Butyricimonas faecihominis: one gene and its partner. Each later gene encodes a partner of the first gene's protein in a complex. Links are inferred from orthologs where the notes say so. Each region holds a gene or a part of one and is shown on either strand. Other genes may lie near its edges.

The links. The genes of interacting proteins can lie anywhere in the genome.
Region 2: the proteins of mnmE (region 1) and mnmG are in contact, whole or in part, in a solved structure (PDB 9HIP), measured with the Escherichia coli proteins. The link is inferred for Butyricimonas faecihominis from one-to-one orthologs.

What each region holds. Positions count from the first base shown.
Region 1 is NZ_AP028155.1:1,081,706-1,090,336, reverse strand. Bases 1-2,978 are described here. They hold mnmE (tRNA uridine-5-carboxymethylaminomethyl(34) synthesis GTPase MnmE), read right to left. Parts: upstream 2,198-2,978; coding sequence 803-2,197; downstream 1-802. Other genes in these bases: R8806_RS04480 (3-oxoacyl-ACP synthase III family protein), read right to left, coding at 2,302-2,978. In the rest of the region: more of R8806_RS04480, read right to left, coding at 2,979-3,255; R8806_RS04475 (TetR/AcrR family transcriptional regulator), read right to left, coding at 3,274-3,858; R8806_RS04470 (YitT family protein), read left to right, coding at 4,047-4,979; R8806_RS04465 (hypothetical protein), read left to right, coding at 5,146-6,357; R8806_RS04460 (RNA polymerase sigma factor), read left to right, coding at 6,350-6,835; R8806_RS04455 (hypothetical protein), read left to right, coding at 6,848-7,753; R8806_RS04450 (porin family protein), read left to right, coding at 7,799-8,631. UniProt on the Escherichia coli protein: Exhibits a very high intrinsic GTPase hydrolysis rate. Involved in the addition of a carboxymethylaminomethyl (cmnm) group at the wobble position (U34) of certain tRNAs, forming tRNA-cmnm(5)s(2)U34.
Region 2 is NZ_AP028155.1:3,439,704-3,445,522, forward strand. The notes cover bases 1-2,993. They hold mnmG (tRNA uridine-5-carboxymethylaminomethyl(34) synthesis enzyme MnmG), read left to right. Parts: upstream 1-551; coding sequence 552-2,435; downstream 2,436-2,993. Other genes in these bases: R8806_RS14210 (ATP-binding protein), read left to right, coding at 1-113; ybeY (rRNA maturation RNase YbeY), read left to right, coding at 121-549; ade (adenine deaminase), read left to right, coding at 2,549-2,993. In the rest of the region: more of ade, read left to right, coding at 2,994-4,165; excinuclease ABC subunit UvrC, read left to right, coding at 4,169-5,819. UniProt on the Escherichia coli protein: NAD-binding protein involved in the addition of a carboxymethylaminomethyl (cmnm) group at the wobble position (U34) of certain tRNAs, forming tRNA-cmnm(5)s(2)U34.

The DNA of each region.
Region 1 (8,631 bases):
TCGTAAGCCTGGTTGATACAGGCGCGGAGCTTATTGAAATAAGAGACTTTTGAGTTTTGGGACAAGCCTTGAAACACATCCCTTTCTCTACGTGGGCCGGTACGCTTGTGAGTGTCTTTTTCCACATTATTCAAAAAATCCTTGAAGCCGTTTATAAACTCCGGAGTAATATCTTTGAATGTGGTTTTCTCATCACAATAGATTTCGAGATAACGCAAGCAGCTTCTCCAGTTACCCCAGTTTCCCTCAGATTCAGGATTCTTGTGTCTTTCTTCAACCATCTTCCGATAGTATTCCAAAAAAGGAGTATCTTCTTTGAATTGGCGAGTGAAAGAATACTCTCCGTTCTGCATTTCAATGAGGCGTTTGGATTTTATAGCCTGAGCGGTTGCCAATGTCTGTCTGTTCTGCTCACGCTCCAGTGGAGTAGTGGCATCGATCAGATAAAGTTTCAAATACTCTTTCTGACGTTTCCCATTTCTGTAGATGTCGAGATACAAGCTCACGTTACCGTTTGCCAACTTCTTTTCCCGTAATTTTACGGGTTCTTTCTGGATTGTTGTTTTCTTAGTCATAGCCTGTTTCTATTTTAATGAGAGATGTGATTCATTGTCTTTGGGGGACAGATTTTTGTCCCTCGCATCCCTTTCGGGGGACAATCTGGGGACAAAAATACGAAAAAAATATGAAAACAGGCAGAAAGTATGGAGAAAAAGAGAAAATACAAATTCTCATAAAATCATTGATTTATCGCATTTTACGGATTTATATTTTCTCTTTTTATGCTTTTCTTTTCTTTATGTCACTTCCCGATGCAAAAATTCTTAAATATATTTCCCAATACCTCATCCGTCGTGATTTGTCCCGTGATTTCCCCGAGATAATGAAGGCATTCCCGAATGTCTTGTGATACAAACTCACCACTAAGATAGGAGTCCAGTCCTGTGATGACTCGCTCGATGGCTAGGCGGGCATGGGAGAGGGCTTCGTAATGGCGGGCATTGCTGACGATAACATCTCCTGAATGAAGAGCGTTTAGGTTGATCGTGGAAACTAGCTCGTCCACCAAGTGATGGATGTTATATCCAGTCTTTGCAGCAATCGGGAGAATCTTTTCCCCGGAAGATAGAGATGTGATTTGTGACAAGATCATGTTGGCAGAATCTGTTTGGTCTGTCTTGTTGAGTAAAATGACTAAGCGGGTATCCGGTCCGAGATGTTCTTTCACTTGGGTATAATAGGGAAGGAATTGTTCCGTGTTTTTGGTGGCATCTATTAAAAACAATACGATACGGGCTTGTTCAATTTTGGAAAAAGTACGTTCGATACCCATGTTTTCTACTTGGTCGTCTGTGTGGCGGATGCCTGCCGTATCGATAAATCGGAAAGTGATTCCCTGAAGGTTAATCGTATCTTCGATCACGTCGCGGGTAGTGCCTTCTATATCAGAGACGATGGCACGATCCTCTTTTAGCAGAGCGTTGAGTAGGGTACTTTTCCCCACGTTAGTGTTACCGACGATGGCTACCGGAATTCCGTTTTTGATCACGTTGCCGAGGGAGAAGGAGGCACATAGGCGAGAAATTAATGTATCAATACCGACTGCAATGCCCCGTAGTTCCGATCGGTCGGCGAACTCCACGTCTTCCTCCGAGAAATCCAGTTCCAGTTCCAACAGGGAGGTGATGTGCAACAGTTCCATTCGCAGTTTCATCAGTTCGTCCGAGAATCCACCCCGCATTTGGCTTAATGCCATTTTGTGGGCGGTTGCCGAGGACGAGGCGATTAGATCTGCAACGGCTTCTGCTTGTGAAAGGTCCATTTTACCATTCAAGAAAGCCCGTTGAGTAAATTCTCCAGGGGCGGCAAGCCGTACTCCGGAGGAGATTAATAGTTGTAATATGCGTTGCTGAATGTATACTGAACCATGGCAAGAAATTTCGATGGAGTTTTCTCCGGTGAAGGAGTGGGGGGCGTGGAACACGGAGATTAGTACTTCATCAATCAGTTCCTCCTTGTTGACGATCTTTCCGAAATGAATTGTATTCGGAAGAACATCCACCAGTTTTTTATGGGAAGGTGAAACAAATATCCGGTCACAAATTTCAATACATCCTTTTCCTGACAGGCGAATCACGGCAATAGCACCCATTCCGGGGGCCGTGGCAATGGCACATATTACAGTCTGGTCATTCATGGTAATTTCTTTCGTGCAAAGGTATATCTTTTTTATCGCGTATAGACTAAAAATGAATCCAAATGAGTGTTCATTGGGATTCATTTTTTTGATTCTGTATTTGCTTATAAAAATTGCAAGAGTACTGCCCCGCAAGAGTACCCACCCCCGAACACGGAGAGTGCCACGAGGTCACCATGGTCGACTCGATCAAGGTTTTGCGATAAGGCGATAGCACAACTAGGGCATCCCGTGTTACCTACTTCCTCGATGTTCGATAACATGTGATCTTCGGGGAAATCGATCTGACGTGCAACGGTAGCCATGATTCGCTTGTTGGCTTGGTGTGATGCGATGAATTTCAAATCTGTCAGTTTTATACCTTGGCTGTTGGTTACAGCATTTAACCCTTCGATCATGTAATGGCAGGCATTGATAAACACGTCACGTCCTTCCGGCATTCCGATCCCCCCGTGATGTGGGCGTAAATATACGGCAGTGTCTGCTTTACCGATGTGGCCAAGTCCGCGGGTGAATATATTAAGTATGCGGGCGGCTTTTTCTCCTTCCGGCATAGTGGAGATGGCAATAGCCACAGACCCGTCACCCCATAGATGACCGCTTTGCGGACACGTCTCGTTGCTGTATTCCGTGTTATGCTCGGATGCCACGACGATTGCTTTCGTTGCCTTATTCATGGCAAAATACCCTTCAACGATTTCCATGGCATTGATAAACGAGGAACAGGCTGCCGAAACGGTGAGACAGCGTGCGGCTCGTGCTTTGAAATGGCGTTGTATCATGTGTGCTGCCGTGGCTACGGTGTCGTGAGGCGAGTAAGTGGCGGCCACGATCAAGTCGACTTCCTCTATGGGGAAGGGTAGTTTTTCATTCAGGCGTTTAACGGCCTCTAGGGCCATGGTATTTGTGTTCTCGTTTTCGCCAGCCTTGCTCCGGGTACTTATTCCGGTACGAGTGCGAATCCACTCGTCGTCCAGACCGTTCACGTCCTTGAAGTAGGAGTTTGGTACTCGGTCATCCGGGAGATAATGGGCGAAGGCGTTGATATATAATTCCATATAATAGTGTGTGTTAGTTTATTTCTTAATTATACCGTGAAATAATATGTTAATATATTCGTTAATCACTTGTGGTCGTGGTTGATGTTCGTACTGGCGTATAAAACCGAATTCCAAGCTTTTAAAGACGGATTGTAGGGAATTAGCCAAGCGCCGGGGTTGTTTGATTGAGAAGATTCCCGCATCGGCCCCATCCCGAAGGATTGAATAGAGTAGCTCGATTTCCTGCTTGTCTATATTCTCCCGTAGTATTTCAATCTTACTGTTATTGTGTAAAAAAGTTTCCTTGATAGGTTGGCTGCCGCCCATGAGTTCCGCGATTAAATTGAATCGTTCCTTGATATATAACTTCAACCGTTTGTCGGCTGGCAAGGCCGTTCTGACTGCCTGTTCGAGTTTTTGTTCTATTAATTCTATTTTTTGATCTACAATGTGGTTAAAAATATCTTCCTTACTGTTAAAATGAGTGTATAGCGTACGCCGGCTAACTTTAGCGGCACGGGCAATATCCTTCATTGTAGTCCGATAAAAACTTGTTTCAATGAACAATTTTTGTGCCACGCTGATAATTTTTTCTTTTGTAATCAGTAGGGTTGTTCTCATTTTAATTTCACAATTTGGAAAAAGTGTGCAATTATAATTAATATTTTTGGACAAGCAAAATCAATGCCATAGGTAATTCTCAAATGTTAAATAATAGAAGGGAAAAAATTCTTATAAAAAGATGACTTTTGTCATGTTTTCAAAAATGAGATAGATGTATATTCGCGGCCGAATTAAAATCAGATAAAATGGTGAATATACTTTTGAAAGAGAAACCGTTTACCCGTGAGTGGTTTAAGACATATGCTTTGCTTGTCGGGGGGGCTTTTATCTTGGCATTGGGATATAGTTGTTTTATGGCTCCTTATAAAATTGTACCGGGAGGAATTTATGGTATCACGATTGTCTTGCAACATAAGTGGGGTTTCCCGATAGGTATGGCGGCTCTTTGTTTTAATTTGCCGTTGAGTTTATTGGGGATGCGGGTGTTGGGAGCTGGTTTTGGCTTAAAAACATTTATTTGTTTTATCCTTGTTGCCGTTTTCTCTGACAGTTTACCAACTATATTATTGATGCTTATGGGGGAACCTATCCCTACGGACCCTATGGTTGCGCTCGATCCTTTTAAATTAGGGGATGAAGTTTTATTGGCGTGTATCTTCGGTGGTGTTGTGATGGGAACAGGTGTGGGGATGATTATGAAAACACGTGCATCAAGTGGTGGAACTGATGTGCTGGCAAATATTTTGCACAAGTGGACACATCGTTCTCTCGGTCAAATGCAAATGTCCGTGGATTTTGTTATCGTACTTTTCGGATTCCTTATGTTTCAGGATTGGAAGGTTCCGATGTATTCATGGCTAGTTATTTTCCTCATGGGAAAGACGATCGACATGATTCTGCAAGGTTTTGACAGTGAAAAAAGTTTCTTTATTATTTCCGATAAAATAGAAGAAATACGGACCTATATATTGAATGATTTGCACCGCGGTGGTTCTATCGTGCCGATACAGGGTATGTATAATCGTTCAGATAAAGAAATGATTATGACTATGGTCAACCGTCGTCAGATGGTTACTTTACAACAAGCGATCTATAAGATTGATCCGAATGCTTTCGTGACGATATTCGACGCTAACCAGATTCTAGGGAAAGGATTCAAGCGGTTGGATGCGGAATGAATCAAGAATATTATTTCGTAATATAATTTATTTTAAATCCGACTTAACATGGGGTAATCTCTTTTGTTGAGCCGGATTTTAATTTAAATTGTTTTCTATATCTTCATTCGTTTTGTAACTTTTCGCCTGATTCATTCGTCCCATTAATAAACAAAAATAGTGTGGTATGTTAAAAACATGGATAACTGGGTGCTTAATCTGTTGTGCCTGCGTGACTAACGGGTCTGCGCAGAATAGTCGGGCAATACGGATTTACGGGGAAGTGACTACGGTGATGAATCGTAAAATCTGCGGGTACATCACGTGGGGAAAAAACCTTTACTGGACAGACATTTTCACTGCGGGAAAAATAGGGAACCCGTACATGCGGTATCGGGATATTATGGGTGATAACGTTCGTTTCAGTGATGGGCGGAGAGATACCCCGCCGGAGCATGAATTCTCTTGTCGTTTCGGGAATATTCGATCGATTCGGGTGATCGGTGATAGGCGGATTGAATTGGGTGTGAAAGGGGGAAATGTCACTGAACTCGAACGGGGGCGGTCGCTTGCCATCGGTAACTGGATTGCCGTGGAACTGCGGGATGGAAAGACGGAAAGCGTGGTATGGGACCATATCAGCGAGATCGTTTTTTCCGCCGCACCTGACACGATCCCCGAGCCGAAAGATCGTCCCATCGCGGGTATCGTGGAAACGCCTTACGGGATGTACAAGGGGCTTGTCCAATGGGATCTGGACGAGAATTCACTGGGTGCGTTACTCGACGGGCGGACGGAATCCAGCGGGGTTTCCGTGGCATTCAAGAATATAGCGAGTATCAAGTCGCTGGGAAACTCTTCCTTGGTAACCCTTCATAGCGGCAGGGAACTTTACATGTGGGGAGAAAACGACGTGAACGCCACGAACCGGGGAATAGCCATCAACCTGCCGTCTGTCGGGCAGGTGATCGTGGGGTGGCATGACTTCAAGCTGTTTCGTTCCATCCCTCTCGATCAATTGAATCTTCCTGTTTACGATGATTTTGCGGCTCCCGAACGTTTGTCCGGGAGGGTGGAAACACGGGACGGACTATCGCTGGAAGGGGTGCTGGTGTATGATCTCGACGAGGCCATGGATTTCGAATTACTGGACGGGCAGAACGGGAATATATCTTACCGTGTACCTTTCAAGTATGTGCAGAAGATAGAACCCAAAAACTATAAATACACGTGGGTCAAGTTGTCGGGGGGAACCGAGCTGGTGTTGGGGACGATGTGTGATGTGACAGCGGCGAATGACGGGATACTGGTCTTCCGGACGGGGGGAGAAGTCGTTTACGTGCGTTGGCGTGACGTGAAACGTGTCGAGTTATGGACCAAGGTAAAACAGAATGACTAGAACCGAGTATAACCGGGCCGTGGACCATTTCTCCGATGGTGTGTATCGTTTTATCCTTAAAATGTGCAAGTCGAAGGAGATGGCGGAAGATGTCGTGCAAGATAGTTTCATGAAACTTTGGGAGGAAGTGGGGCATATCGCTTACGATAAGGCAAAGTCTTTTCTTTTCAGCACGGCGTATCACAGGATGATTGACGTCTTACGGCGGGAAACGAAGTTTGGGGATATTGAGACCGTGGCAGACCGGGCCGGGGAGGTGCGGGAGGAATACACGGGGTTACAAGAAATATTGAATATAGCCTTGGAAAAGTTGCCCCCGGTGCAGAAAACGGTGATTCTCCTGCGGGACTACGAGGCGTATTCTTACGGGGAGATTGCCGGGATCACGGGGTTGAACGAATCGCAGGTGAAAGTGTACATCTTTCGGGCGAGAGCATTTATGAAAGCCTATATCCGCAGGCCGGATGTGGTTGTTTAAGCGGGAGGAGATATGATAACGAGAGAGAATTACGAGATTTATTTCATGGAGTACATGGATGGGAACTTGTCGGCGAGAGAACAGGCAGAGGTGGAGGCATTCTTGTTGGTTTACACCGACTTGCGGGAGTTACTCGACGGGATGGACGAGGTGCGACTGGAAGTTCCTGCGGAAGTTTTCGGTAAAAAAGAAGAGATAAAACGGACGGTACGGGAAAGGGAACTTGAGTATTATGCCATTGCTACCGCCGAGGGTGTTATCACGGATGAAGAACAGGCGTGGGTGGACGGGAATGTCGATAAAGACGTGTTTGAACGGGAAGTTGAAACGTGTGCCAAGATTAAAGTAAAGCCTGACCCGACATGTCGATTCGAGGGGAAAGCAGGGATGTATCGTAAGTCCGGGGCGGTACTTTTCGTCAAACGCTACGCAGCTATCGCTGCGGTAGTGGCTTTGGGGATCGTGGTGGCTATTTATTCCACGAGAAAAGAAGAATTTTCCATGGAGGATTTACCAGTGACTGTGGTTAAGACGGAGACAATCTTGTTACCGGGGATACCGGAGCCGGAGGCAATCGTGGAACCGGAGATTGAGAGGGTGCAGTTTATGAAACGGGAGGCAGAAGCGGGAGAAACAATCGTGGGCGTGGAACGGGTGATTCCGCCGGATGCTATCGAATTGAAAAAGCAACTGAAAGTTCCTGTAGAGATCATGGCCCCGCAACCGAACGAGATACTGACTTCCCCGTACGAGGGACTTCAATTCCGGGCATCGGTGAAAGAACAACGAGAACCCGTGTTTCAATTGATTACCCGGTCGGGAAAGTCAGATAACATCGTGAATAACTTGATTGATGTGGGAAAGAACGTGCTGGAACGTCTCCGGGCTAAAGAGAAAAAAGATATAGAGAGCTTGTAACTAATTGGGAAACTTAAACGTCATGTAAGAAATAAAAATAAGGTTATGAGAATAATAGCAGCTTTTATCATTTTGATGGTGTGTGGACTGTCTGCCGCGGGGCAACGGGATAGCGTGATTGTCAACGACGGCTGGCGGAAGGACACTATTCGCGTGAAAGGGCAGGTCATCGACACCCTCGGCAAGGAAACAGAAATGATTATCTGGGACAACACGGTGCGGGAAAGCGAAGAAGAAAGGAGAAACAACGTGGTCAAACCTCCCTTAGATTCTAGAGTGTTCAATACTCTTTCCGGTAAGGTGCCTCGTCCGAACAAGTTTCGCGGGCATTGGAACGGGTTCTATTTCGGGTTCGTGAATTTCGGGAAAACCAATTATTCCAAGTATGGCGGGAATGACTTCATGGAGCTGGACTGGGCTAGCTCGTTCACGATGCACTTCAACTTTGCCAAGTTTAGTTTTGGGTTGAGTCCCCGGCAGCGTTTCGGTATATTCACGGGATTCGGCCTTGACTACTCCCGCCTGTGTTTTGACGGTGATATAACTGTCCGCCGCAAGAAAGGCGAGATGCTTCACGCTGTGCCATTGTCCGACTTGGGGATCGAGGAGGTGAAACGGAGTACTTTCAAAGCTCTTTATTTAACGATACCTTTGATGTTGGAAAAACAAATCCCAGCTCCACATTGGAAAAGGTTTTATGTCTCCACTGGGTTTATCGGGGGAATCCGCCTGCACTCCAAGACAAAAGTCGTTTACACGAGCGAGAAGGGAAATAAACGTAAACTGAAAGAGAACGGGAGTTATGGGATGGTTCCTTTTAAAGTTGATTATACGCTCCGGGTTGGCTACCGTGGTGTGTGTATCTGGGGAAATTACTC
Region 2 (5,819 bases), 2.4 Mb from region 1 along the record:
CGGATAATATAGAAAAAGATGCAGGACGTGGTCTTTACCTGATGAAAACGCTTTCTGATGATTTGATTTTTGAAGATGGTGGATCAAAGGTGACCATGGTTTTCAATTTATAATATATAGATGAGCGAACTTCTTTTTTTTAATGAGGAATGTGATATTCCTTCTTTTTTTAATGAAGAGAGAGTGAAACAATGGCTACAAGCTGTTGCTGATGATTATTCGTTTCAATTAGGAACGATCTCTTTTATTTTTTGTAATGATGATTATATCCTAGATGTAAACAGGAAATATTTGAATCATGATTATTACACCGACGTTATTACTTTTGACTACTCCGAGAGAAAAATATTGTCAGGTGATGTTTTTATCAGTCTTGATACAGTTCAATCCAATGCTTTAGAATTCAATACAACTTATGAAGATGAATTACATAGGGTTGTCGTACACTCTGTACTTCATTTAATAGGTTTTAAAGATAAATCAGATGCTGACGCGAAAGAGATGCGTCAAAATGAAAATCATTGCTTAGAATTGCTTAAAATGATATAATTATGTCACAATTACTGCCCGTATATGATGTTATTGTAGTAGGGGCCGGACACGCTGGTTGTGAGGCAGCTTGTGCTGCAGCTAATTTAGGATCAAAGACACTACTTATTACGTTGGATATGAATAAGATAGCGCAAATGTCTTGTAATCCGGCTATGGGTGGTATTGCTAAAGGTCAGATTGTTAGAGAGATAGACGCTTTAGGTGGTGGATCTGGCATTGTAACAGATAAAAGTACAATCCAATTTCGTATGCTGAACCTGTCTAAGGGACCTGCTATGTGGAGTCCAAGGGCTCAGTGTGATCGAATGATTTTTTCTGCCGAATGGAGAGATAGGGTAGAGCATACTGATAATCTGGATTTGTGGCAGGATGACGTGATCGAACTTCTTTTGGATAAAGGGCAGGTTACCGGGGTCAAAACTAGATTAGGGATTTCTTTTAGTTCCCGTCGAGTGATTTTGACTAATGGTACCTTTTTAAACGGTCTGATGCATATCGGACGGGTTAGCTTTCCCGGTGGTCGAATTTCAGAACCGGCTACTTATGGTTTATCCGATCAGTTGAAAGAATATGGTTTTGCAGTCGGGCGGATGAAAACGGGTACTCCGGTTCGTATAGATGGTCGAAGTATTGATTTTTCTAAATTAACCCGTCAAGATGGAGATAATGATTTCCATAAATTCTCTTTTCTGAGTTTCGCGTATACGAATTCACTTGAGAAGAGACCTTGCTATATTGCCTATACGAATAAAGTCGTACATGATATTTTACGGGAAGGATTTGATGATAGTCCTTTATTTAATGGTACGATAAAAAGTATAGGTCCTCGTTATTGTCCGAGTATAGAAACTAAATTAGATACTTTTTCAGATCGAGATAGTCATCATTTGTTTTTGGAGCCGGAAGGGGAGAAGACAACCGAATATTATTTGAATGGATTTTCTTCTTCTTTACCTTGGGATATTCAATTGCGGGCATTGAGAAATGTGGAGGGTTTTGAGAATGTAAAAATTTTCAGACCGGGTTATGCTATCGAGTATGATTTTTTCCAACCTACTCAATTGTATCCGACTTTAGAAACAAAATTAATCAAGGGACTTTATTTTGCCGGACAAATAAACGGGACTACCGGATATGAGGAGGCAGCGGCTCAAGGATTGATGGCCGGAATAAATGCCCATCTTTCACTTCATGAAAATAGAGATTTCGTACTGAATCGAGATCAGGCTTACATTGGGGTACTGATTGATGATTTAGTTACAAAAGGGGTAGATGAACCTTACCGTATGTTTACTTCTCGTGCGGAATATAGAATTTTATTGAGGCAGGATGATGCGGATGCCCGGTTGACTCCTTTAGGATATTCTTTAGGTCTTGTGAAAGAAGATCGTTTTGCCGTGTTTGAAGATAAAATTTTGAAACGTGATCGGTTGATGGATTTTGTTACTAATTTTAGTATTTCACCCGAAGAAATTAATCCGACTTTAGAAAGTTTAAAATCTTCGCCTATCCGCCAAAAAATAAAATTGATTGATATTATTTCGAGACCGCAGGTAACCATTCCTAAAATTGTAGATTCAATTCCTTCTTTGAAAGAATTTATTTTTGATAATAATTTGCGGGAAGAAATCATAGAAGCTGCCGAAGTTTTAATTAAATATTCGGGATATATCGAGAGAGAAAAATTAATAGCTGATAAATTGAATCGGTTAGAAAATTTAGTTATTGCGAATAAATTTAATTATATGGAGATAACTTCTCTCTCTTATGAAGCTCGTCAAAAATTGACAAAGATTAATCCGAAAACTATTGGACAGGCATCACGTATTACAGGAGTATCACCTTCTGACATCAATGTTTTATTGATTTTATTGGGAAGATAAAAGAAATGTTTCACGTGGAACATTGAAAATAGTGCGAAGGGTACTATTGAATAAATTCGGGTAAAAAGGTATATTTGTAGGATAAAAATTACAAACAAAAACCGAGGTATAAAATGGAAATTATTGAAGGGAATTTAATTGATGTAGAAAACAGGGAATTTTATCCTTGCGCTATATCTATATCTGAAGGAAAGATCATAAATATAGAAAGGAATTCTAATTCGTATGATCAATATATTTCGCCGGGATTTATAGATGCGCATGTCCATGTGGAAAGTTCCATGTTAATGCCTGTCGAGTTTTCCAAATTAGTAATTCCGAATGGAACAGTGGGAGTGGTTGCCGATCCGCATGAAATTGCCAATGTTTTAGGGGTAGAAGGGGTCGAATTGATGGTGAATAATGGAGAAAAGGCACCTTTAAAATTCTTTTGGGGTATTCCTTCATGTGTTCCCGCAACTTCATTCGATAAACCGGGGTCCATTTTATCTATAGAAGATACGAATAAATTAGCAAAAACCGGAAAGTTTACGATGCTTTCTGAAGTCATGAATGTACTTGGGGTTATAAATAATGACCCGGATGTCATTGGAAAAATAGAAATAGCCAAAAAATACCGATTAAAAATAGATGGTCATGCACCGGAACTCGTGGGTGATCTATTGAGTTCATATATTACTCATGGTATAGAAACCGATCATGAATCTTCGACCATAGAAGAGGCAGAAGAGAAAATTTCGAAAGGAATGCACATTATGATCAGGGAGGGAAGTGCTGCTAAAAACTATGATGCGTTAAAATCATTGATTGCTACACGTACGGATAGCGTCATGTTTTGCACGGATGATTCACATGCTGACGACTTATTAAATGAAGGTCATATTAATAAAATTGTCAAAAAAGCATTGGCTGATGGCTTTGGTATTTTTGATATTTTGCAGATTGCATGTCTTAATCCGGTACGTTTTTATAATCTAAATATAGGAACTTTGCATGTTGGGGATAGTGCGGATTTCATTATTCTGGATGATATAGAATCTTTGAATATACGTTCTACTTATATTCGTGGGGAGGTAGTCTATGGTGAAAACTGTTCTAAAAATAATCCGGTTTGTGATGTACCTTTATTAAATAAGTTTCATCATGATGAAATAAGTTTATCTGATCTCCATACTAATGTTTTTGGAGATGTTACCTGTATTCAAGTAAAACCTGATAGTCTTTTGACAGACCGTAAAACCCTTCATTTCGATGAAAAGATAGAAAATTTTCAATCGGATTTAGATAAAGATGTTTTGAAAATAGTTTATTTAAATCGTTACTTTAATTCTAAACCGCAGGTCGGTTTTATTTCGGGTATCGGTTTAAAGCGGGGAGCTTTTGCTTCTTCTATATCACATGACTCGCATAATATTATTGCGGTGGGTTGTACCGATCAAGATTTAATGCTTGCTATAAATGAATTGATAAAGGAAAAAGGTGGCTTAACCGTGAATGAAGAGGGCAAATTACACTCTTTACCCCTTCCTATCGGTGGTATTATAAGTGATAAAAGTGGGAGAGAAGTGGCAGATCGCTACATGAAATTAAATGAAATGCTTTTAAAAATGGGAACACCGCTAAAGTCTCCTTTTATGACACTTTCATTTATGGCATTAATTGTTATACCTACTTTAAAAATAGGAGAAAAAGGTATATTTGATTTTGAGAAGTTTGATTTTGTGAAATAGTATATGGCAGAAGATGAATTTGGATTGAAAGAGAAAGTCAGTAAATTACCTACGACTCCCGGCGTGTATCAATTTTTTGATGCAAATGGAGTAATTATATATATAGGTAAGGCTAAGAATCTGAAAAACAGAGTTTCATCTTATTTTGTAAAGACAAATCAGACATCTAAAACAATGGTCTTGGTCCGTAAAATACGGGATTTGAAGTACATTGTAGTTAATACAGAGGAAGATGCGCTATTACTAGAGAATAATTTGATCAAAAAATACAAACCCCGGTATAATATTCTGTTGAAAGATGATAAAACGTACCCTTGGATTTGTATTACAAAAGAGGCTTTTCCACGAGTTTTTACTACTCGGAAATTTATCCGGAACGGATCAGAATATTTTGGGCCTTATACTTCGGCTAAATATGCTAACACCTTGATTTCCTTGATAAAATCGCTGTATAAATTGAGAACTTGTAATTTATCTCTCAATAAATCAGCTATTTATAGTGGAAAGTATAAAGTATGTCTGGAATATCATATCGGAAATTGTATGGGGCCTTGTGTCGGATACGTGCAGGAAGAGGAATACATGGAATATATTGCACAGATCCGGAATATTTTGAAAGGAAATATTTCTTCCGTGATTGATTTTATGACTCGAAAAATGAAGGAATATACTATTTCCCTTCAATTCGAAAAGGCACAGGAAATGAAGGAGGCCATAGAAGCATTGAAAACTCATCAAACAAAATCCACGATAGTAAGTACTTCGATAAACGATATAGATGTATTTTCTTACTTGGAAGATGAAAAATATGCCTATGTGAATTACTTGAGAATTGTTCATGGAGCTGTGAATCAAGTGCATACTATTGAATTAGAGAAAAAATTGGATGAATCGAAGGAGTCTTTGTTTTCTTTTGCCATTTTTGAGATCCGCCAGTTGGTAAATAGTCGCTCTAGGGAGGTTCTAGTACCTTTCTACCCGGATGTATTGATGGAAGGAATGAACTATGCTATCCCGCAAAGAGGGGAGAAAAAACAGCTATTGGAGTTATCCGAACGGAACGTGAAATTCTTTAAAATGGATCGGGAACGTCAACGGGGATTACGTCGGCAGGATAGTAAATTAGATTTACTAAATACGATAAAAAATGATTTGAAATTGCCTCGATTACCTCACCGGATGGAATGTTTTGATAACTCTAATATACAGGGAACCAATCCTGTAGCCTCTTGTGTTGTTTTTATAGACGGTAAACCGGCAAAGCGAGAATACAGACGTTTCCACGTGAAAACTGTTATTGGGGCAAATGATTTTGCCTCGATGGAAGAGATATTGTACCGTCGCTATCACCGGGTACTTGAAGAGGGTGGGGAGTTGCCTGATTTGATTGTGGTGGATGGTGGAAAAGGACAATTAAGTTCAGCCGTGGCCACATTGCGTAAATTAGATTTATTGGAAAGAGTGCCTATTATCGGTTTGGCCAAGCAAATGGAAGAAATATATTATCCCGGAGATAAAGATCCTTATTTGTTGGCGAAAACTTCCGTGGCTTTAAAGACATTAATGCACATCCGGGACGAGGCTCACCGTTTTGGTATCACTTTTCATCGTAAATTGCGAGAGAAAAAACAGACAATCAGTGTATTAAGTGAAA